3 regions of the Chromobacterium sp. FG89 genome follow, and region 1 is predicted to be linked to each of the others. Evidence: predicted binding sites of a transcription regulator. Region 1 holds the regulator's gene; each other region holds the start of a gene.
What was found. Region 1 encodes HrcA, which represses chaperone genes, less so after heat shock. Its sites were predicted from a motif close to ATTAGCACTCGNNNNNNNCGAGTGCTAAT; they were not measured.
Positions count from the first base shown of each region.

Region 2: the regulator HrcA is predicted to act here: its motif matches at 4,043-4,071, upstream of rpoH (RNA polymerase sigma factor RpoH).
Region 3: the regulator HrcA is predicted to act here: its motif matches at 3,774-3,802, upstream of ACODRW_RS00685 (co-chaperone GroES).

Region 1 covers NZ_JBMDIQ010000004.1:34,263-42,046, forward strand. The annotation lists gene alaS (alanine--tRNA ligase) at 1-2,283, opposite strand, end outside; gene ACODRW_RS05110 (SRPBCC domain-containing protein) at 2,360-2,818, opposite strand; gene recX (recombination regulator RecX) at 2,821-3,276, opposite strand; gene recA (recombinase RecA) at 3,285-4,337, opposite strand; gene hrcA (heat-inducible transcriptional repressor HrcA) at 4,648-5,670, shown strand; gene mltB (lytic murein transglycosylase B) at 5,801-6,811, shown strand; gene dnaX (DNA polymerase III subunit gamma/tau) at 6,885-7,784, shown strand, end outside.
Region 2 covers NZ_JBMDIQ010000033.1:1,208-8,991, reverse strand. The annotation lists gene ACODRW_RS22525 (PglL family O-oligosaccharyltransferase) at 1-1,216, shown strand, start outside; gene ACODRW_RS22520 (PglL family O-oligosaccharyltransferase) at 1,292-3,076, shown strand; gene rpoH (RNA polymerase sigma factor RpoH) at 3,149-4,012, opposite strand; gene ftsX (permease-like cell division protein FtsX) at 4,198-5,106, opposite strand; gene ftsE (cell division ATP-binding protein FtsE) at 5,103-5,756, opposite strand; gene ftsY (signal recognition particle-docking protein FtsY) at 5,817-6,974, opposite strand; gene rsmD (16S rRNA (guanine(966)-N(2))-methyltransferase RsmD) at 7,212-7,769, shown strand.
Region 3 covers NZ_JBMDIQ010000001.1:155,141-162,924, forward strand. The annotation lists gene wecB (non-hydrolyzing UDP-N-acetylglucosamine 2-epimerase) at 1-633, shown strand, start outside; gene ACODRW_RS00675 (glycosyltransferase family 4 protein) at 644-1,834, shown strand; gene ACODRW_RS00680 (MraY family glycosyltransferase) at 2,086-3,189, shown strand; gene ACODRW_RS00685 (co-chaperone GroES) at 3,861-4,148, shown strand; gene groL (chaperonin GroEL) at 4,199-5,839, shown strand; gene ACODRW_RS00695 (Nif3-like dinuclear metal center hexameric protein) at 5,960-6,706, shown strand; gene petA (ubiquinol-cytochrome c reductase iron-sulfur subunit) at 6,821-7,405, shown strand; gene ACODRW_RS00705 (cytochrome b) at 7,420-7,784, shown strand, end outside.

The DNA of each region.
Region 1 (7,784 bases):
GTCGCCGGCGGAGGCGGCCAGTTGGCCCTTGAGTTTGGCCAGCTCTTTTTCCAGGGTCTTGACGTTGTCCTGCAAGCTGCCGATCTTGGCGGCCACTTCGTCCAGCGTCTGCGCTTTCAGCGCGCCGGCCGCTTCTTTGAGCAGGGCGTCCTGAGCCTGGATGTGGGCGATGGCGCCTTCGCCGGTGACGGCTTCGACGCGGCGCACGCCGGCGGCGACGCCGCTTTCCGCCACGATCTTGAACAGGCCGATGTCGCCGGTGCGCTGCACATGGGTGCCGCCGCACAGTTCGGCGGAGAAGTCGCCCATGGTTAGCACGCGCACTTCATCGCCGTATTTTTCGCCGAACAGCATCATCGCGCCGGATTTCTGCGCGGCTTCCATGCTCATCACTTCGGCCTTGACCGGCAAGTTGTGGCTGATCACGCGGTTGACCACGCGCTCCAGCTCGGCGATCTGTTCTGCGCTGACCGGTTCGCCGTGGGCGAAGTCGAAGCGGGTGCGCTCCGGATTCACCAGCGAGCCCTTCTGCGCGACATGGTCGCCCAGCACGTGGCGCAGCGCCGCGTGCAAGAGGTGGGTGGCGGAGTGGTTGCGGGCGCTGGCGGCGCGCGCGTGCAGATCGATGGTGGCGGTCACGCTGTCGCCGACGGCCAGGCGGCCGCGGGCCAGCTTGCCTTTGTGGCCGAACACCGCGGCCTGGATCTTCTGGGTGTCGTTGACGTCGAACAGCGCGCCGATGCCGCCTTGCAGCGAAATCTCGCCCACGTCGCCGACCTGGCCGCCGCCTTCGGCGTAGAAGGGGGTGTCGTCCAGCACCACGATGCCTTCTTCGCCGGCTTCCAGCGCGGCGACGGCCTCGGTGCCCTTGAACAGCGCCAGGACCTTGGCGTCGGTGCTGGCGGAATCATAGCCGTGGAAGCAGGTGTCGGCGCCGCTGTAGCTGACCTTGCCGGTCATCTTGAAGCTGGAGCCGGCGCGGCCGCGCTCGCGCTGCGCTTCCATCGCGCGCTCGAAGCCTTCCAGATCGGCGTGGATGTCGCGTTCGCGGCAGATGTCGGCGGTCAGGTCCACCGGGAAGCCGAAGGTGTCGTAGAGCTTGAAGATGGTGTCGCCGTCAAGCTTGGTCTTGCCGCCTTCCAGCGCGGAGTCCACCAGGCCCATGCCGATTTCCAGCGTCTCGGCGAACTTGATCTCCTCGGCGCGCAGCGCGTCTTCGATATGCGCCTGCTTCTCGCGCAGTTCCGGATAGGCGTCGCCCATCTCGGCCACCAGGTCGGCGACGATCTTGTGGAAGAACAGGCCTTTCTGGCCCAGCTTGTAGCCGTGGCGGATGGCGCGGCGGGCGATGCGGCGCAGCACGTAGCCGCGGCCTTCGTTGGACGGCAAGATGCCGTCGGCGACCATGAAGCAACAGGCGCGGATGTGGTCGGCGATCACTTTGAGCGACGGCACGTCCTGGCTGTAGGCCATGCCGGTTTCGCGCGCGGCGGCGCGCACCAGGCAGGCCAGCGCGTCGGTCTCGTAGTTGGACTTGACGTGTTGCAGCACGGTGGACAGGCGTTCCAGACCCATGCCGGTGTCGACCGACGGCTTGGGCAGCGGATGCAGGGTGCCGGACTCGTCGCGGTTGAACTGCATGAACACGTTGTTCCAGATTTCCATGAAGCGGTCGCCGTCTTCGTCCGGGCTGCCCGGAGGGCCGCCGGCCACGCTCGGGCCGTGGTCGTAGAAGATCTCGGTGCAGGGGCCGCAGGGGCCGGTGTCGCCCATGGTCCAGAAGTTGTCGGAGGCGTACGGCGCGCCCTTGTTGTCGCCGATGCGGATGATCTTGTCGGCCGGCAGGCCCACGCTCTTGTGCCAGATGTCGTAGGCTTCGTCGTCGGAGGCGTAGACGGTGACCAGCAGCTTGTCCTCGGGCAGGTTCAGCCATTGCTCGCCGGTCAGGAATTCCCAGGCGAAGGTGATGGCGTCCTGCTTGAAGTAATCGCCGAAGCTGAAGTTGCCCAGCATTTCGAAGAAGGTGTGGTGGCGCGCGGTGTAGCCGACGTTTTCCAGGTCGTTGTGCTTGCCGCCGGCGCGCAGACATTTCTGGCTGGTGGTGGCGCGGCTGTAATCGCGTTTTTCAAAGCCCAGGAACACGTCCTTGAACTGCACCATGCCGGCGACGGTGAACATCAGCGTGGGGTCGTTGCCGGGGATCAGGCTGCTGGAGGGCACTACCTGATGGTTTTTGCCGGCAAAGAAATCCAGGAATTTCTGGCGAATTTCAGAGGTTTTCATGTTTGATTTCGTAAGATTGCGAATTCTGGGCCGCTTTGGGGGCTTGAACCCAGAGCGGCGCGGACAGCTGATTGTGTCAAGCCGCGCCGGCGCTGGCAAGGGTTTCGGCGCGGCGCTTGAGCGCCTGGTTCATCAATTCGAAACCCTTGCGCGTGTCGGCCAGCAGCGTCTGGCCGAACAGCGGCAGCAAGAGGCCGCTGAAAGTTTCGCCGTGATGCAGGCGGGTGCCGCCGTTTTCCAGCGCTTCCAGGCGAAAACTGTGGCGGCCGTCCAGCAGGCCGGGCAGCAGCGCGCGCCCCAGCCAGACCAGCTCCTCCGCCGTTTGCAAGACTTCCAGCCGCGGGCGGAAGGTCAGCCGCGGCCGGCCGGGCGGATGGACGCTGACCACCAGGCGAGACCCTATCTGCTGGCGGCCGTGCAGGCCGACGATGAAGGGGTTCCACTCCGGGTAGGCTGCCCAGTCGCACAGCACGCGCCAGACCGCGGACGGCGCGGCGTCTATGTCGATATGGGTGGCGATGCCGCGCGTTTGCATGCTCAGTCCTCGTCGGCGGGAAAGTCGTCGTCGGCGGCGCCGCTGAGCACCTTCCCGATCACGGACATCGGGAAGCCGCGTCCGGCCAGGAAGCGGATCTGGCGCGCGCGCTCCTGCGGCGTGTCCGGCAGCTGGCCGAACTTCTTCCGCCATTGCGCCTGGGCGGCGGCAAGGTCGTCGCGGCCTTGCAAGGCGTCGCGGATCAGTTCGGCGTCCACGCCGCGTTGACGCATTTCCTGTTGCAGGCGGCGGCTGCCGTAGCGCTGGCCCTTGCTGTCGGCGAACTGCTGGGCGAAACGCTGATCGGACTGCCAGCTGTGTTCGGCCAGATCATCCAGCAAGGCCGTCAATTGTTCCGGGCTCTCCGCAAACGGAGCGAGCCGCCGCTCCAGTTCCCGCCGCGTGTATTCGCGGCGGGACAGGAGATCGACGGCTCGCGCCCTCAGGCTTTTTTCCATTCAGGGAATCAGGCGTCGAGCGCGTCGTCGGCGAACTCTTCGTCCGGCTGGCCTTCGGTGATTTCCACTTTGATGCCCACCGCGTCGCGGATCTTGCGTTCCACTTCAGCGGCGATTTCCGGGTTGGACTTCAGCCATTCGCGGGTGTTGTCCTTGCCCTGGCCGATCTTCTGGCCGTTGTAGGCGTACCAGGCGCCGGATTTGTCGATGAAGCCGTGCTTGACGCCCAGTTCGATGATCTCGCCCTGACGGGAGATGCCCTCGCCGTACAGGATTTCGAAATCGGCCTGGCGGAACGGCGGCGACACCTTGTTCTTCACCACTTTGACGCGGGTGTCGTTGCCGATCACTTCCTCGCCCTTCTTGATGCCGCCGGTGCGGCGGATGTCCAGGCGCACGGAGGCGTAGAATTTCAGCGCGTTGCCGCCGGTGGTGGTTTCCGGGTTGCCGAACATCACGCCGATCTTCATGCGGATCTGGTTGATGAAGATCACCAGGGTGTTGGTGCGTTTGATGTTGCCGGTCAGCTTGCGCAGCGCCTGGCTCATCAGGCGGGCTTGCAGGCCCACGTGGCTGTCGCCCATCTCGCCTTCGATTTCAGCCTTGGGCACCAAGGCGGCGACGGAGTCGATCACGATCAGATCGACGCCGCTGGAGCGCACCAGCATGTCGCAGATTTCCAGCGCCTGCTCGCCGGTGTCCGGCTGCGAGATCAGCAGGTCGTCGACCTTGACGCCCAGCTTTTGCGCATATTGCGGGTCCAGCGCGTTTTCCGCGTCGATGTAGGCGCAGGTGCCGCCCAATTTTTGCATCTCGGCCACCGCTTGCAGACACAGGGTGGTTTTACCGGACGACTCCGGGCCGTAGATTTCCACCACGCGGCCGCGCGGCAGGCCGCCGACGCCCAGCGCCAGGTCCAGACTCAGCGAGCCGGTGGAGACCACTTGCAGGTTTTCGTTGATCTGGTTGTCGCTCATGCGCATGATCGAACCCTTGCCAAACTGTTTTTCAATTTGGGCAAGGGCCGCGGCCAACGCTTTGCTCTTGTCTTCGGATGCCATGCTGTCTCCAGTGTGGGGGGCGCTAAACAAAATGAATGCTCGGCCAGCGGCGGGCCGTGTCCATGGCGGCGGGGAAAACCCGATGCCGGACAGGGGTTTGCGCGGCGCCGGCGGGCTTGCCCCGTCGCGCTCGCGCTTGCCGCGCCGATAGCCGAAAAGATGCCGTCGATTATCTCATAAAGCCTTGGCCAACGGCAGAGCCGCTTGCCGGCGATACCGTCCTTCGGGACGGGAAACCGCGATCTCGCTTGAAAAAGTTGTGATTGCGACCACTTTTACAAGTGTCCACCCTGTGTACAATGAAGCCATCATGATGAACGAACGCGCGCAACACCTGCTCAAGGTCCTGATCGAACGCTACATCGTCGACGGCCAGCCGGTGGGGTCCAAAACCCTGTCCATGCTGCCCGGCGTCGAGCTGTCGTCCGCGTCCATCCGCAATGTGCTGGCGGAGCTGGAGGCGATGGGGCTGATCGCGGCGCCGCACACCTCGGCCGGCCGGGTGCCCACCGCGCGCGGCTACCGCATGTTCGTCGATCGTCTGCTCACCATCCGGCCTTTGGAAGAGGCGGCGCTGCACGAGCTGGAGCTGAATCTGCAGCCGGACAGCCCGCAGCGCATCGCCCAGTCCGCGTCCTCCTTGCTGTCCGAGCTGACGCATTTCGCCGGCGTGATCGTCACGCCGCAGCGCTCCGACATCGCTTTTCGCCAGATCGAATTCCTGCGCCTGTCCGAGCGGCGGGTGCTGATGATCTTGGTGACGTTGGACGGGGACGTGCAGAACCATCTGCTGACCACCGAACGCGATTACACGCCGTCGGAATTGATAGAGGCCGGCAATTTCATCAACCAGCATTACGCCGGCCAGGGGCTGGATCGCATCGCCAGCCGGGTGGCGGACGAGTTGCGCCAGCTGCAGGGCGACATCGCCGAACTGATGTCGGCGGCGATCCGCCTGGGGCAGAGCTCGATGGCGGCCAGCAGCGCCGCGGTGGTGGTGGCCGGCGGCAGCCGGCTGCTGGAGGTGAGCGACCTGTCCGAGGACTTGTCGCGGCTGCGTCAGTTGTTCAGCGTGTTCGAACGCAAGACCGAGCTGCTAAAGCTGCTGAACCAGGGGCGGGAAGCGCAAGGCGTGAACATTTTCATCGGCGAGGAGTCTGGCGTGATGACGCTGGACGAATGCTCGGTGGTGACCGCGCCTTACCGGATCAACGGCCAGGTGGTCGGCGCGCTGGGCGTGGTCGGTCCCACCCGGATGGCTTACGAGCGGGTGATCCCTATCGTCGACATTACCGCGCGCCTGGTGTCCAGCGCCTTGTCGTTCCGGGCCTAGCGCCCGTGCGCCGGCCGTGCGCCGGTTTTGGCCGCCGCAAGGCTTGACGCGAGGTCTGCGGCTATAGTTTTCGCGCCGCGTTCTTCGAGGAGCGCGGCTAAGTCAAAAACGCTTATTCAGAAACCAGCCCATGAAATCTTTGCTTAAACTGGCCCCGTTGGCGGCTCTGTTCTCCTTCCAGCTGGCGCAGGCCGACGCGGCCTTTCTGGCGCGTCCGGACGTGCAGCGCTACATCGACGAGCAAGTGGCCGGCGGCCAGTTCAACCGCCCGGAGCTGGAGGCGGTGTTCGCCAATGTCGAACTCAAGCCCAACATCATCAAGATTCTGGACAAGCCGTCCACCTCGCGCCCCTGGTATCAGTTCCGCAATTCCACGGTGGGGGAAAAGACCATTGCCGACGGCGTGGCGTTCTGGCGCGCCAACGCGGCCGCGCTGACGCGGGCCGAGCAGCAATACGGCGTGGCGCCCGAGCTCATCGTCGCCATCCTGGGCGTGGAGTCCCATTACGGCCGCAACACCGGATCGTTCCGCCTGGTGGACGCCTTGTCCACCATAGGCTTTGATTACCCGCGCCGCGCGGAATTCTTCCGCAAGGAGCTGACCGAGTTCCTGCTGCTGGCCAAGGAGGAGGGCAAGGACCCGCTGACGCTGAAGGGCTCCTACGCCGGCGCGATGGGCTGGCCGCAGTTCATGCCGTCCAGCTTCCGCAAATGGGCGGTGGATTTCGACGGCAGCGGCCACCGCGACATCTGGAGCGATCCGGACGACGCGATCGGCAGCGTGGCCAATTACTTCCAGCGCCACGGCTGGCGCCACGGCGACGACGTGATCCTGCCGGCCAGCGTGCAGCCGGGGCCGCAGATCGATCAGCTGATCGCCGACAAATTCAATCTGCACTACACCGTGGGCGAGCTGAAGAAAATGGGCGTGACGCCGCAGTCGCCGGTGGCCGACGACGTGCCGGCGGTGCTGGTGCCTCTGGAAACGGCGCCCGGCGTCACCGAATACTGGCTGGGCCTCAACAACTTCTTCGTGATCACCCGCTACAACCGCAGCACGCTGTACGCCAAGGCGGTGCAGGAAATCGCGGATCAGCTGCGCCAGCGCTATCTGGCGGGCCAGGCCGCGGCCCAGCCGTGACGCCGCGCGCCGCCCGCCGCGGCGGCGCGAAACCTGTCGCCACGCGCGGCAATTGCCATTAAAATCCGCCCCCATGAGCTATCAAGTCCTTGCCCGTAAGTGGCGTCCCAAGCGCTTTGCCGATCTGGTCGGCCAGGAGCACGTGGTGCGCGCCTTGACCAACGCCCTCAAAGAACAGCGTCTGCATCACGCTTATCTGCTGACGGGGACGCGCGGGGTGGGCAAGACCACCATCGCCCGGATTCTGGCCAAGAGCCTGAACTGCGAAACCGGCACCACCGCCGAACCCTGCGGCGAATGTTCGGCCTGTCGTCAGATCGACACCGGCCGCTTCGTCGATCTGCTGGAGATCGACGCCGCGTCCAACACCGGCATCGACAATATCCGCGAAGTGCTGGAAAACGCCCAGTACGCGCCGACGTCCGGCCGCTTCAAGGTCTACATCATCGACGAAGTGCACATGCTGTCCAAGAGCGCCTTCAACGCGATGCTGAAGACGCTGGAGGAGCCGCCGGCCCACGTCAAATTCATTCTGGCCACCACCGATCCGCAGAAAGTGCCGGTCACGGTGTTGAGCCGCTGTCTGCAGTTCTCCTTGCGCAATATGACGCCGCAACAAGTGGCCGGCCATCTGGCCCACATGCTGGACGTGGAGGGCATCGCCTACGAGACGCCGGCGCTGGCCTTGCTGGGCCGCGCCGCCTCCGGTTCGATGCGCGACGCGCAGTCGCTGCTGGACCAGGCCATCGCCTACGGTCTGGGCGAGGTGAAGGAAGACGGCGTGCGCGCGATGCTGGGCGCGGTGGACCGCCGCTATCTGTTCGCCTTGCTGCAGGCCTTGGCCGCCGGCGACGGCCCGCAGCTGATGGCCGAGGCCGACGGCCTGGCCGAGCGCGGGGTCAGCTTCGAAGGCGCTTTGAGCGAACTGGCGGTCTTGTTGCAGCAGCTGGCGCTGATGCAGACCGTGCCGCAG
Region 2 (7,784 bases), on a different contig from region 1:
ATGGTCTGGTGCTCGCTTGCCTTTGATTTATGCTTTGTTGGCTAGTGTATTGGTTTGGTATTGGTTTAGAAAAGAAAGAGCGCAAAAAGAGCTCGGCCGATTAGCGATGGCTGTGTCAATCGCAGTATTATTAATTGCGATATTTCAAATTTGGAGTCGTGATATTGTTGCATTTCTAAATTATATGGGATTGTCTGTTGATGTGGTTAGCGGAGCGGAACGTATCTCAGATGGGGGATTTGCTGCAAAAAGACGCATTGAATGGACTAAGGCGTGGTTGATGTTTTCTCAGCACCCATGGTTTGGGCTTGGCTGGGGGGGCTTTGCCGCGGAAGCCGCAAAGATGGAGTTGATGGCGGGGTTGCCAAAGTTTTCAGAAAGTTGGTTGTTTACCCATAGCCATAATTTATTTTTCCAACTTTTGGCAGAGTCTGGGCTGGCAGGAGTCCTACCTATTGCGTTAGGTTTTGTTTTTTATATCTGGTGGTTTGTGATCGGGGCAAAAAAGAAGATAGAATCTTTCTGGATGTTGTGTGTGCTGATGGTGCTGTTGACGCATAGCATGTTTGAGTATCCATTGTGGTACATGCCGTTTTTGATCATGCTTATATTGATCTGTGCGTTGGCAGGAAATAGAGGGCATGCTTTTTTGCTTCGACCAGCGCTTCTGAAAATATTTTCCTGTGTTTTTGGATTTGGATTCATTTTGTATTTTGTTTTAGGGGTGTTCCCATTTTTTGTGATTGTTAGGAATAATTTTCCGGTTGTTGAGGAAAAAGAAAATATATTGCGCTTGGAGCAGTTGTCCTCAATGAGTAAGAATCCTTTCTTCGCAAGAGAGGTTGATCTAGTTATTGGTAATTATATGCTGCCGAGTCGCGAGCAACTGGATATAAAGTTGGCTCATTTTAACTCGCTGGCAAGTTATCGACCCTACCCTAATGTTTTGATAAAATTAGCCATTTTTCAAGCGTTAAACGACCAGCAGAGGGAGGCCTTGCAGTCGTTAAAAGTTGCAATTGCCAATTATCCAGATTACGTCAAAGAGTTTTCAGAAATGTTGGCAAGGGTTCCTGAACCTAATGTTACGCCTTTGAAGGACGTGGCGCTGATTGCCGCCCAAGCCTATGCAAAGTACCCTGCCTATAGCCAAGCTGCGCAGCGTGCCGCAGTGATGACCGTTGCCGCGCCCGTGACGCGCAAGCCCTTGTTTTGACCGCTAGGCTGCGGTTTGTTTGAGCGCCTGCTTGAGGTATCCTGCGTCCTCCATCTAGCAAACGACTGCCGTAATATGAGTGTTCAAAGATTTTCCACATTCCTGGCGATGCTGGCTCTATGCCTCATCGCCATCCTGCCTTTCGCCTCGCGCATCCACTATGTGCCGCTGCCGCAGTGGTTTGGCGAAATCAATGTGGTCTGGCTGCTGCTGGCGGCGGCGGTCTTCTTGTTGCCTAGCGGATCGTTATTCCGCTACATGCCGCGTAGCGCCTGGTGGTGTCTGGCCATGGGCCTGCTGTGGGCCGGGCAGCCGTTCTGGGTGGAGGCCTTGTTCCCCGGGATGAATTACGCCACCGCCTTGGCCTGGCTGGCTGCGGGCTTGCTCGCGGCTGTCACCGTGTCCTTGCGCGAGGAAATGGGGGAGCGGCCGTTCGCGGTCTGGTTGGCCTGGGCCTTGATTGTGGGCGGCTTGGTGCAGGCGGCGATAGGCGTGGCTCAGTTGACCGGTTACGCCGCGGAGCTGGGCTTGTTTTACGATGGCTCGCATCCCACCAGCAATATTTTTGGCCATATCGGCCAGCGCAATCAATACGCGCATTATTTGATGTGGTCGGTAGTGGCCGGCGTGTATTTGTACGCGGCCGGCCGGCTGCCGCGTTGGGGCTTGGCGATACTGGTGCTCGGCCTGGCCTTGATGTTGGGCTGGGCGGGCTCTCGCACCATTCTATTGTACCTGCTGACCTTGTCCGGTCTGGCCGCGCTGTGGCATTGGCGCATCGGCAGCGCGGAGTCGCGCCGGATGCTGTGGGCGATGTGGTTGTCTTGCCTGGTAGTATTGGCGATGCAGTTCGCCCTGCCTTGGTTCAATCAGCTGATTTCCTGGCTGACGCATGAAAACTTGCAGAACACTTCCGGCCTGGCCCGTCTGGCGGCCAATGGCGACGATATGGGTTCGCGGCGTTTCGCCGAAATGCACAAAGCATGGTTGAGCTTCCAGTCGCATCCGCTGACGGGGGTGGGTTGGTCGCAGTTTGCCGCGGAGAGCGTGCGTTTGCAGCCGCTGCCGCAATTCGCCGCATCCGGCTTCAACAGCGGCTTGTTCACCAATTCCCATAACCTGGTGCTGCAATTGCTGGCCGAGATGGGCGGCGTGGCCACCTTATTGATCGTCGGTGGTTTTGCCTGGGCGCTGTGGCCGTTCTTTGGCCGTCGCGCCACCCTGGAAGGGGTGTTGGCTTTGGGTTGCCTGGCGGTGACGCTGACGCACAGCATGTTGGAGTATCCGCTGTGGTATTACTACTTCCTGGCAATGCTGGTGATCTTCGCCGCAATGGCACCGCGAGGGGATCGTCAGCTAGCTTGGCCGCTGCGCCTGCCGTTATTCGCGGCGCTGGTCTGGATGGGTTGGCTGTCGATCAGCAGTCTGTCGATGTTCTGGGAGCTGGTGGGCCTGTATACGCCGACCAATGACGCCAAGCGCGATGCAACGCGGATGGAGCGTCTGATCGAGATCGCGGACACCAAGCCGCTGTTCGCCTATCATGCGCTTTACACCGTGGACGACTACTTGAAAGTAGGGCCGGAGCAACTTGAGCGCAAGCTGGCGCTGGAGAACCGGCTGACCGCGTTCCGTCCTTATCCGGAAGTGATGCTGAAGCGCGCGCAGTTGGAAATTTTGGCGGGAAAGCAGGTTCAGGCGGAGCAGACCTTGCGGACGACGCTGGCATCGTTCCCCACTTACGCCGGCGTGTTTCTGGGTACGCTGGACGATGACAGGGCGGAATGGGAGCCTCTGCGCGCGGTGGCCCGCGAGGCCTATGCCAAGCTGCCGGCGAAGTACCAGACCATGTTGGAGTAAGCGCTTTCTAGTGCTCGGGACACAAAAAAACCACAGGCTGAGGCCTGTGGTTTTTTATTGAGCGGAAGACGCTTAGCCTTCTATCACCACGCCTTGGCTGAGGGCGGTCTTCATTTTGCCCAAAGCCTTGGCTTCAATCTGGCGGATGCGCTCGGCGGACACGCCGAATTCGGCGGCCAGCTCGTGCAGCGTGGAGCCGCTGTCGTCGGCCAACCAGCGCGCTTCAACGATGCGGCGGCTGCGCGGGTCCAGCGTGGCCAAAGCCTGTTGCAGGCCTTCGGTCTGCAGATGATCGAACGCGCGGCGCTCCATCTCGCGGGTGGGCTCATTGTGATGATCGGCCAGCCAGTCGATCGGCGCGTAGCCGTCGTCGTCGTTGTCGTCCGCCAGCAAGGCGATGTCCTGACCGCTCATGCGGGTTTCCATCTCGCGGACTTCTTCCGGCTTGACGCCCAGATCGGCAGCGATTTGGCGGGCCTCGTTTTCCGACAGCGCGGAGAAACTGCTCTTCATGCTACGCAGGTTGAAGAACAGCTTGCGCTGAGGCTTGGTGGTGGCGATGCGCACCAGGCGCCAGTTGCGCAGGATGAATTCGTGAATCTCGGCCTTGATCCAGTGCACGGCAAAGGAAAACAGGCGCACGCCGCGATCGGGCTCGAAGCGTTTGACGGCTTTCATCAGGCCGATATTGCCTTCCTGAATCAAGTCGGCTTGCGGCAGGCCGTAACCGGAGTAGCCGCGGGAAATCGATACCACCACGCGCAGGTGCGAGAGCACCAGCTGGCGCGCGGCCTCCAGGTCGTTTTGCTCCTGGAAGCGCGTTGCAAGCTCGTTTTCCTGCTCAGGCGTCAGCATGGGTACGCTGTTCACAGCTTGGATGTATTGCTCCAGGCTGCCGCTGGTGGACGGGACGGGCAAAGCAAATGTTGTGGTCATCTGTATAACTACCTCCTTGGGTAGTGATATGTTAGCACTCGTATATGGAGAGTGCTAGCAATGAAAGGTTCCAGCGTCAATGATTTTTTCTATCGTCTCGATAGTAGCGCAGCCGGTGCGCCGACGCCGTTTGCTCTGATTAACAGTTGTTGCGCCGCTTACATGCGCGTGTAAGCGGCCGCGTTTCATTTGGGTTCTATCTTGCGCAGATGATGGTCGGAGGCGAGGCGGGCGCCCAGCATCGCCAGCAGGGCGGAGACGGCGACGGCGACTGCCAGTTCGATCGGGTTCAGATTGCGCAGTTCCACCCGTTCGCCGTACAACTGGGCGAATTCGCGAATCGCCGGATTGGCCACCGAGGTCAGCCAACCGGTCAGCGCCCAGGCGGCCAAGCCGGCCAGGATGCCTTGCCACATCGCGTGGTACATGAAGGGGCGGCGGATGAAACTGTCCGGCGCGCCTATCAATTTGGACACCTCGATTTCGTCCTGGCGCGCCAGGATTTGCATCCGGATCGCGTTATTGGTCACCAGCACCAGCGCCAGGCCCAGGGCGATGGCCATGAACCAGGTTAGATGCTTGCCCATTTCCACCATGCCGTACAAACGCTTGGCCCAGTCCGCGTCGAATTGCGCCTGTTCCACCATGGGCAGGCCGGAGAGCTCTTTTTGCAGCATCTCCAGCTCACGCGGCTCCAGCGCCTTCGGCGTGACCACGAAGGCGTCCGGCAGCGGATTACTGTCCAGACCGTCGGCCAGGCCCGGCAGGCCGTTGCGCTTTTCCATATCGGCCAGCGCCTTGCTCTTGCTGACGAAGCTGTAGCTCTTGATTTTGGGGTGATGCGTCAGCGTGGAGGTCACCGCGGCCAGGTCCGCCTCTTCCGATGACTGTTCCATGAACAGGGTGACTTGCGGCGTGGCGCTCAGCCGGCCCACCCAGTCTTGCACGCTGCTGACGGCCAGATAAAGCGAGAGTGGCAAGGCCAGCGCCAGCGATAGCATCAGCAAGGTCAGCAGGCTGCCGAAAGGTTGCCGCAGAATCTTGATCAGCGCGAGTTTGGCGCTTTGCCAGTTCAGATAGAGATAATGTTTCATGCGGCAAATTGTCCTTCCCGCAGGCGAATGATTCGGCGGCCGTAGTCTTCCATCAGGGTCTCGTCGTGAGCGGAGATCAATACGGTGACGCCCACTTGGTGGAAGGATTTGAACAATTCCATGATGTCCAGCGCATAGGCGCGGTCCAGGTTGGCGGAAGGTTCGTCGGCCAGCAGGATGCTGGGGCGGTGCACCACGGCGCGGGCGATGCACAGGCGCTGCTGCTCGCCGCCTGACAGGCGGATAGGCATGCTCTTTTCCTTGCCGAGCAGGCCTACTTTGTCCAGCGCGGCGCGCACGCGCTTGGCGGCGTCGCGGCGATCGAAGCCGATGATGTCCAGCGGCAGCATCACATTGTCGAACACGCTGCGGTCGAACAGGATCTTGTGGTCCTGAAACACCAGGCCGATGTGCTGGCGCACATAGGGGATCTGGCTGGAGCGCAGCTTGGACAGGTTCTGGCCGTTGACGACGACGCCGCCCGCGGTGGCGCGCTCTATGCCGGCGATCAGCTTGAGCAAGGTGGACTTGCCGGCGCCGGAATGGCCGGCGAGGAAGACCATCTCGCCGGTGTCAATGTTGAAAGACAGGTTTTTCAGGGCTTCATTGCCACCTGGGTAGCGCTTGGTGACCTGGTCGAACTGGATCATTATTCTGTTCCCGCGTTAGCTGGTGACGGCAAGAGTGAGAGCTTGCAATGGCTGATGCGTTCAGTCGAACAGCGCGTCGATGTAGTCCTTGGCCTTGAACGGCCGCAGGTCGTCTATGCTTTCGCCCACGCCGACAAAACGCAGCGGAACCGGACGTTGCTTGGCGATGGCCGCGATCACGCCGCCCTTGGCCGTGCCGTCCAGCTTGCTCAGAATCAGCCCGGTCAGGCCGAGGGCGTCGTCGAAGGTCTTGACCTGGGTGATGGCGTTCTGGCCGATATTGGCGTCCAGCACCAGGATGATTTCATGCGGCGCGTCGGGCAAGGCTTTCTGGATCACCCGCTTCACCTTCTTGATTTCCTCCATCAGGTGCAACTGGGTGGGCAGGCGGCCGGCGGTGTCGGCCAGCACGATGTCGATGCCGCGGGCGACCGCGGCCTGGATCGCGTCATAGCAGACGGCGGCGGAGTCGCCGCCTTGCTGGGCGATCACGGTGACGTTGTTGCGTTCGCCCCAGGCCATCAGCTGTTCGCGCGCGGCGGCGCGGAAGGTGTCGCCGGCGGCGAGCAGCACGCTCTTGCCCTGGCTCTGATAGTACTTGGCCAGCTTGCCTATCGACGTGGTCTTGCCGGCGCCGTTGACGCCGGCCATCATGATGACGAAAGGTTTCTTGCCGCTGACGTCCAGCGGCTTTTCCAGCGGCGAGATCAGGTCGCCGAGCGAATCCTTCAACGCGTCTTTCAGTTCCGAGGCGTCTTTCAGTCCTTTCAGCGAAACGCGCTCGCGCACGTCGCCAAGCAGGTGAAGGGTGGCGTCCACCCCCATGTCGGCGGTGAGCAGCACGGCTTCCAGCTCTTCGTACAGCTCCTCGTCTATCTTGCCACCGCCAAACAGGCCGGCCAGGGATTTGCCTAGCTTGTCGCGGGTTTTGGACAAGCCGGCCTTCAGGCGTTCGGCCCAGCTCATTTTCTTCAGCGAGAGCGGCTCGGCTTCAAGCGGCTCGGCCGCCGGCGGCGAAGCCGGTGCGATGGGGGCGGGCGTCGGGGGCGTCGGCTCGGGCTGCGCTTGCTGCGGCTCGGGCGTTCGCGTTTCAGACTGAGTGGCTGGCGCGTCCGCATCGGGCAGCGCGGCGGGCTGGATATCGGCCATCGGCTCCGCTGGGGCGGTTGCCGGAGGCGTGGGCTCGGATTGGGTTTTTCTTTTGAAGAAGCTAAACATGCGTAAAGGCCGGCGGAATTCGGTAAATGGCTAAATTGTATCCTCAAATGGAGGTGCTTACCCAATTGTTGCTGCGCGGCGGGAGACGGAGGCGCCGCATCGTTGAAATCTATATATAAGGAATAGACGGCTTTTTGTGGCGTGAGCGGCGACAGATGGCGGCCGGTTTGCGCGACAATGAGGCGCGACGGCTCGGATCGGGTTACACTCAGCCCCTTGTTTTTTGAGCTTGGAATTATGAGTCAGTCGCGTAACACGGTCAGAATCATCGGTGGCGAGTATCGGCGCCGGCTATTGCCGTTTCCCGACGCTCAGGGTTTGCGGCCAACGCCGGACCGTGTGCGGGAGACTTTGTTCAACTGGTTGGGCCAGCAGCTGTACGGCAAATCCTGTCTGGATCTTTTCGCCGGAAGCGGGGCTCTGGGCTTTGAGGCGGCTTCGCGCGAGGCGAGGCGCGTGGTGATGGTGGAGAAATCCCGCATGGTGGCCGAGTCCTTGAAAGCCAACCGGCAGTTATTGTCCGCCGCGAGCATCGATGTGGCGCAGTTCGATGCCCTGGCCTATCTGAAGGGCTGCCGCGATCGTTTCGACGTCGTCTTCGTCGATCCGCCGTTCGACACCGATTTGCTGACGCAGGTTTTGCCTTTGCTGGCTCAGGTGATGAGCGAGGACGGCCTGGCGTATATCGAAAGCCGCCGTTGGCCCGAAGAGCTGCCGGGCTGGGAGGTGCTGAAGCGGGCCAAGGCCGGCCAGGTGCACTACGGTTTGCTGCGCCGGGCGGCGGAGCCGGCCTGAGCGGTTTGCCTGCAG
Region 3 (7,784 bases), on a different contig from region 1:
AAAACGGGTAGTCCAATGTCTGAAGTGATTGAGTTCTACCGAGAGGCAATTGACCATTCAGATGTTTTGGAACGACTAGGATTAAAATCTGGCGAGTTTTTCGTTGTTAGTGCCCATCGTGAAGAAAATGTTGATTCAGATGTTAATCTGTGTAAGTTGATAAATATTTTAAATGAAATTTCAGAGCAATTTAAGCTTCCTATAATTGTATCCACACACCCTAGAACTCAAAAAAGACTTGCTACTGTTGGGGCAAAATTTAATGAATTGGTAAGATTGCTTAAGCCATTAGGTTTTACGGATTACAATAAGCTTCAACTTTCAGCCCGTGCGGTTCTTTCCGATAGTGGAACAATAAGTGAGGAATCTTCAATTTTGAACTTCCCTGCTTTAAATATGAGAGAGACTCAAGAGCGTCATGAGGCTTTTGAAGAGGGGTCTGTCATGATGGTGGGATTGGATGTTGATAGAGTTATGCAAGGTTTGTCTATTCTTGATTTACAGCCACGTGGTGAAGAAAGATTGCTGAGATCTGTTTCAGACTATTCCATGAAAAATGTCTCTGACAAAGTTGTACGCATTATTCATAGCCACACCGATTATGTGAATCGAGTGGTATGGAGAAAGTACTGAGGCTCGATTAATGCAGGTTGTGCTGATTGCTGATACTTTTCCACCCCATCGGACTTCTGGCGCAGTCCAGCTCCGGGATTTGGCTCGCGAGTTTGTACGTCAAGGGCATAATTTGACCGTGCTTCTTCCTTCGTCTGATCAGAAGGAGTCTTGGCAGTTGGAGGAGTTTGATGGGGCGCAGGTATTACGTTTAAAAGCTCCGCGTACGAAGGATGTTGGTTATGTGCGACGTACGTTAGGTGAGTTGCTCATGCCCTTTTCGATGCTATTACAGCTTCGGAAAAGCCCTTTAGCCCATGCATGTTGGGAGGGCATCGTGTGGTATGCACCATCTATTTTCCATGCTCCTTTGGCCCAAATTCTTAAGCGTTCAAATGGTTGTAAAGGCTACCTGATAATCCGTGATATTTTTCCTAATTGGGCTGTTGATATGGGGCTGATGAGGCGTGGTTTGCCTTATCTTTTTTTTGATATGATGGCACGCTATCAGTATTCGGTTGCCGATATTATTGGTGTTCAAACTCCTGGAAATCAAGCGTATTTCGATTGTTGGCAACGGCAACCTGGTCGACGTTTGGAAGTATTGCAAAACTGGCTTGATATTCCTGCTGCGGTACCTTGCTCAATACGGATCAACGAGACTCGTTTAAGGGGGCGGAAAATTTTTGTTTATGCGGGCAACATGGGGGTGGCGCAAGGCATGGATGTTTTGCTCGACTTGGCCGATAAACTGTACAGTAGACAAGATGTCGGTTTTTTATTTGTTGGTCGAGGTAGTGAGGTGGGAAGGTTGCGTGCTGCCGCTCAGGAGAGGCAGCTAGATAATGTTGTGTTTTTTGAAGAAATTCATCCTGATGAAATTCCAGGGCTTTATGCGCAGTGTAATGTTGGAATTGTGGCTTTGGATCCTCGCCATAAATCCCATAATATTCCTGGGAAATTTTTGACTTATATGCAAAGCGGGCTTCCTGTATTGGCAAATATCAACCGTGGTAATGATCTTGCCCATTTAATTCGTAGTGAACAGGTAGGGCAAATCTGTGAAAGTAACCAGGTCGATGAGTTGCAATTGTGTGCAGAGAAGCTATTGGTTCAGATTGATGATGGCACTGACTTTACCGCACGTTGTCGGGGGCTTTTTGAGCGTGAGTTTTCAGTTAAAAAGGTAGTGGAGCAAATTGTTGCGGGACTAGCCTCTTGAGGTTTATGAGTGATTTCACAAGTGGTTATTTCCGAGGTGTTATTTTCTCTGCTCGAAGATTGTCTCTTTACCATGGCGTGTGATCTACTAAAAAATAATGGAAAATGCAAGGCGGCTTGTTTTGATATTTTTGGGTTCAGAGGCATTGGTCAATTTTTGAGGTGTTCTTGTAGTACTTTTACGTTTTTATTTTGTTGTTCGAGAGTGTTTTTGCTCTATCTTTGTTGGAAAACATCGAAAGGTGTATATAAATGCTGGTAATTCTATTGGCGGCTACATTTTTATCCTTGCTTGTTGGGATGTGTTTGATTCATTTCTCACATTTGCACGAACACTTTTCAGCTGATTATGAGTTGGGCGGAGTTCAAAAGTTTCACGCACAACCTGTGCCACGTATCGGAGGAGTGCCGATTGCTGCTGGGTTGGTGGCAGGAAGCGGTGTGTTGGCGTGGTTGTTGAAGGATGCCTCAATTTTGATGCTGTTGTTGGTGGCCCTTCCTGCTTTTGCTGCTGGGATTTTTGAAGATGTGACAAAAAAAGTAGGTCCGCTACCTAGATTGTTGGCTACTTTTTTTGCTGCTGCTCTAGGGTATTTTATTCTTGGTGCAAGTTTGCAGCGCCTGGATATCCCTTTGCTCGATGTTTTTTTGGTACATGTTTGGATTTTTTCATTGCTTTTAACGGTGGTTGCCGTAGGTGGAGTGGCACACGCCGTGAATATTATTGATGGCTACAATGGATTGTCTGGTGTTGTATCAATTTTCATTTTCCTTGCTTTGGCTTATGTGGCATTTAAAGTACAGGATACTATGCTGGTAGGCATCTGTTTTGCTATGGTAGGTGCTATCGCAGGTTTTTTGTTTTGGAATTTCCCCCGTGGGTTAATGTTTGCAGGAGATGGTGGCGCTTATTTGGTTGGTTTTATGATCGCTGAGGTCGCCGTGTTATTGGTTGCTCGCCACTCTCAAGTTTCTCCTTGGTTTCCGTTGCTGTGTGTGATTTACCCCGTATTTGAAACCTTGTTTTCAATCTATAGACGGAAATTTTTGCAAGGTCGAAGGGTGGGGTATCCCGATGCACTGCACCTACATCAGCTTGTCTATATGCGGTTGGTGCGATGGATGGTGGGTTCCAAAGATGTCAATCATAAAACAATGCGTAACAGTTTGACTTCCCCGTATTTATGGGCCTTATCTTCTATTTCAGTGGTGCCGGCTATGCTGTTTTGGAATAACACGACGGTGTTGATTGGTTTTGTGTTGGCATTCATGTTCACTTATGTACGGTTATATCGAATGATTATTCGTTTTCGTACTCCAGGATGGATGTTGCTGCGGAAGTCAGTTAGGCATTGATGTTTTATGGCTATTCGATATGCTTTATTTTCAAATCGGTTGTGTACAGGTGTCAATTTTTTTAGAAATTTTACTTTTCGTTGGGGCAATGTGAAAATGTGGCGTATAAAGCCTGTTTGGCTATTTGGGATCACTCCTCCTCAATAAAGTAGATTGAGGTTCGCTGCTATCAAAAAACGGATATGTCCCTGGCTGCCCCGTACCTAAACAGAACGTTGTTGCGCGATCTTAATGAAGATAATCAATCTGATCGTTGTTGGTCTCGACAAGCGAAAATTTAGATGGTTCGAGCATTTAGCTAGCTGAAACCGTGTACACATCAGTTTTTCTGTCTTGGCGATTGAGGTCATAGGCTTGGGCTTTTTCTCATTGGATTGCCGAGTGGTTTGCCGCAGTTGCCGACCAAGACAAGCTTGCTAGTTGGATTTAGTGGTGAACATTCCTGATTGGCCACTTCTTCACCTAACTGAGAGCTTCGCGAGTAGTGGCTGAGTGTCGAGTTGTAAGTTCCGATCAGACAAGCCAGACCTGCGATTGAAATTTGGCGTGGCAGGCTCTTGAAAACCCTCCCGCTCGTCCCTATCATTAGCACTCGCAGCAGGTGAGTGCTAACACTCGCCTCAACTCAAACAGGTTTCAACTCTCAACAGCCACTGTAACAGGAGAGATCCATGGCAATTCGTCCTTTGCACGACCGTGTTGTTATCAAGCGCCTCGAGGCTGAAGAAAAAACGGCTTCCGGCATCGTTCTGCCGGGCGCAGCCGCAGAAAAACCGGATATGGGCATCGTTTTGGCCATCGGCAATGGCAAGATTCTGGAGAACGGCGAGCGCCGTCCGCTGGAACTGAAGCCTAACGACAAAGTCATCTTCGGCAAGTATTCCGGTCAGGCCGTCAAGGTTGACGGCGATGAAGTCCTCGTGATGCGCGAGGAAGATGTAATGGGCATCGTTGAGTAATCCGACCCACATCTGAACTTCCCCAACTCAGAATTCTGGAGATTTAAAGAATGGCTGCTAAAGACGTAAAGTTTGGTGATTCCGCTCGCGCCAAGATGGTAACTGGCGTCAACATCCTGGCTGATGCCGTAAAAGTGACTCTGGGCCCGAAAGGCCGCAACGTGGTGCTGGACCGCTCCTTCGGCGCGCCGACCATCACCAAGGACGGCGTATCCGTCGCCAAGGAAATCGAACTGAAGGACAAGTTCGAGAACATGGGCGCGCAGATGGTGAAAGAAGTCGCTTCCAAGACTTCCGACGTGGCTGGCGACGGCACCACCACCGCTACCGTGTTGGCTCAAGCCATCGTGTTGGAAGGCATGAAGTACGTTGCCGCCGGCATGAACCCGATGGACCTGAAGCGCGGCATCGACAAGGCCGTTGCCTCGCTGGTGGGTGAGATCGCCAAGATCGCCAAGCCGTGCGCCACCACCAAGGAAATCGCTCAGGTTGGCTCCATCTCCGCCAACTCCGATTCCGACATCGGCGACATCATCGCCAATGCCATGGAAAAAGTGGGCAAGGAAGGCGTGATCACCGTTGAAGACGGCAAGAGCCTGAACAACGAACTGGACGTGGTTGAAGGCATGCAGTTCGACCGCGGCTACCTGTCCCCGTACTTCATCAACAACCAGGACAAACAGATTGCCGCTCTGGACAATCCCTTCATCCTGCTGTTCGATAAGAAAATCTCCAATATCCGCGATCTGCTGCCGGTTCTGGAGCAAGTGGCCAAGTCCGGCCGCCCGCTGCTGATCATCGCAGAAGACGTGGAAGGCGAAGCGCTGGCCACTCTGGTGGTCAACACCATCCGCGGCATCCTGAAAGTGGTAGCCGTTAAAGCCCCGGGCTTTGGCGATCGTCGCAAAGCCATGTTGCAGGATATCGCCTTCCTGACCGGCGGCACCGTGATTGCCGAAGAAGTGGGCCTGACCCTGGAAAAAGCTTCGCTGGAAATGCTGGGCCAAGCCAAGCGCGTTGAAGTGGGCAAGGAAAACACCACCATCATCGACGGCGCCGGCCAAGCGGCCGAGATCCAGTCGCGCGTGGGCGAGATCCGCAAGCAGATGGAAGAAGCCACTTCCGATTACGATCGCGAGAAACTGCAAGAGCGCGTGGCCAAGCTGGCCGGCGGTGTTGCGGTGATCAAGGTTGGCGCTGCCACCGAAGTGGAAATGAAAGAGAAAAAGGCTCGCGTTGAAGACGCCTTGCACGCTACCCGCGCCGCTGTGGAAGAAGGCGTTGTGGCTGGCGGCGGCGTTGCTCTGCTGCGCGCCCGCTCCACTCTGGACAGCCTGAAAACCGACAATGCCGATCAAGACGCGGGTGTTAAGATCGTGTTGAAGGCCATCGAAGCGCCGCTGCGCCAGATCGTCAAGAACGCTGGCGAAGAGCCGTCGGTCGTGGTGAACAAGGTGCTGGAGGGCAAGGGCAACTTCGGTTACAACGCGGCTAGCGGCGAGTACGGCGATATGCTGGAAATGGGCGTGCTGGATCCGGCCAAGGTAACCCGCTCCGCTCTGCAGCACGCGGCTTCGGTTGCTGGTCTGATGCTGACCACCGACTGCATGATCGCTGAATTGCCGGAAGACAAGCCGGCGGCCGGCATGCCGGATATGGGCGGCATGGGCGGCATGGGCGGCATGATGTAAGCCAACGCCTCCTTAGGCTTTGAAAACCCCGCTACGGCGGGGTTTTTCTTTTGCGGGCTTAAAATGCGTTGGCTTCTGGCAAAATAAGGCCGGGGCATATATTAAGTTAAGGAGTGCGTGATGGAATTGAAGGCCTTGCTGAGCAGTCTGGACACGATTTTGGAGCCTTGGCGCTTCAAAGACTATGCGCCTAACGGCTTGCAGGTGGAAGGGCGGCAGGCGGTGCGCAAGCTGGTGACCGGCGTCACCGCTTCGCAAGCTTTGATCGATGCCGCGGCGTCGCGCGGAGCGGACGCCGTACTGGTGCACCACGGTTATTTCTGGAAGGGGGAAGACGCCCGGATTTGCGGAATGAAGCGCCAGCGGGTCAAGGCGCTGCTGGAGCATGATCTTAACTTGCTGGCTTACCACCTGCCTTTGGACGCGCATCCGGAGCTGGGCAATAACGCGATGTTGGGCAAGGTGCTGGATTTGGAGGCCCAGGGGCAGGGCGGTGAGCCGGGTTTGCTGTGGCATGGGGCGTGGCGGCGAGGCGGCAGTGCGAGTGATTTCCGTGAACACGTTTCCGCTCGTCTGGGGCGCGAGGCTTTGTTGTTGGGCAGGGCGGACAAACCGATTTCGCGCATAGCCTGGTGCACCGGCGGCGCGCAGAGTTTTTTCGCCGAAGCCATCGATCTGGGCGTGGACGCCTTCATCACCGGCGAAGCGTCCGAGCAAAATCATCATATGGCAATGGAGTGTGATGTGGCTTTCATCGCTGCGGGGCATCACGCCACGGAGCGTTTTGGCATCAAGGCTTTGGGCGAGCGCCTGGCTCAGCTTCATGGCATAAGTGTTGAATTTGTAGACATTTCCAACCCGGTTTAGGCGGCTAGGCAGGGCTTCGGCCAATTTATTTGCATAGAAGCTTCAAGTCCCTACTCGGAATCGGGTAAAATCAGGCAGTTTTGGGCTCGGTTTCCACGTTTGAGGATGACTGTAATGAGTGAACAACAAGTCGATGCGGGGCGCCGTCGCTTTCTGACGGTTGCAACCAGCGCTGTTGGTGGTGTGGCGGCGGCCGGAGTGGCGACGCCGTTTCTGATGAGTTTCTTCCCGTCCGAGAGGGCGAAGGCCGCCGGCGCTCCCGTCGAGGTGGATATCGGCAAGATCGAGCCGGGCCAGAAGATCAACGTCGAGTGGCGCGGCAAGCCGGTATGGGTGCTGAACCGCACGCCGGAGCAATTGAAAAACCTGCCGAAGCTGGACGAGAAGCTGGTGGATCCCAAGTCCGAAATGGATCAGCAGCCGACGTATTGCCAGAACGAGCACCGTTCGATCAAGCCTGAGCTGCTGATCGCCGTCGGCATCTGCACGCATTTGGGCTGTTCGCCGACCCACCGTCCGGACATCGCGCCCGCCGATCTGGGCCCGGACTGGGTGGGAGGCTTCTATTGCCCCTGTCATGGTTCCAAGTTCGACTTGGCCGCGCGCGTCTACAAAGGCGTGCCGGCTCCGAAGAACCTGGAAATTCCGCCGCACAAATATCTGTCCGATACCCGCCTGCTGATTGGCGAAGACAAATAAGCTGAGGGGGCTACATGACTAAAGGACAAAAGCTGCTCAACTGGGTAGACGAACGTTTTCCGTTATCGTCGATGCTCAAAGAGCACGTCACCGAGTATTACGCGCCGAAGAACTTCAACTTCTGGTACTTCTTCGGTTCGCTGGCCATGTTGGTGCTGGTGATCCAGATTGTCACCGGCATCTTCCTGACCATGAACTACAAGCCGGACGGCACCTTGAATGGCGCCGGCATTCCGGTCGCCTTCGCCTCGGTCGAATACATCATGCGCGATGTGGCCGGCGGCTGGATCATCCGCTACATGCACTCCACCGGTGCCTCGATGTTCTTCGTGGTGGTCTATCTGCACATGTTCCGCGGCCTGATCTATGGTTCCTACAA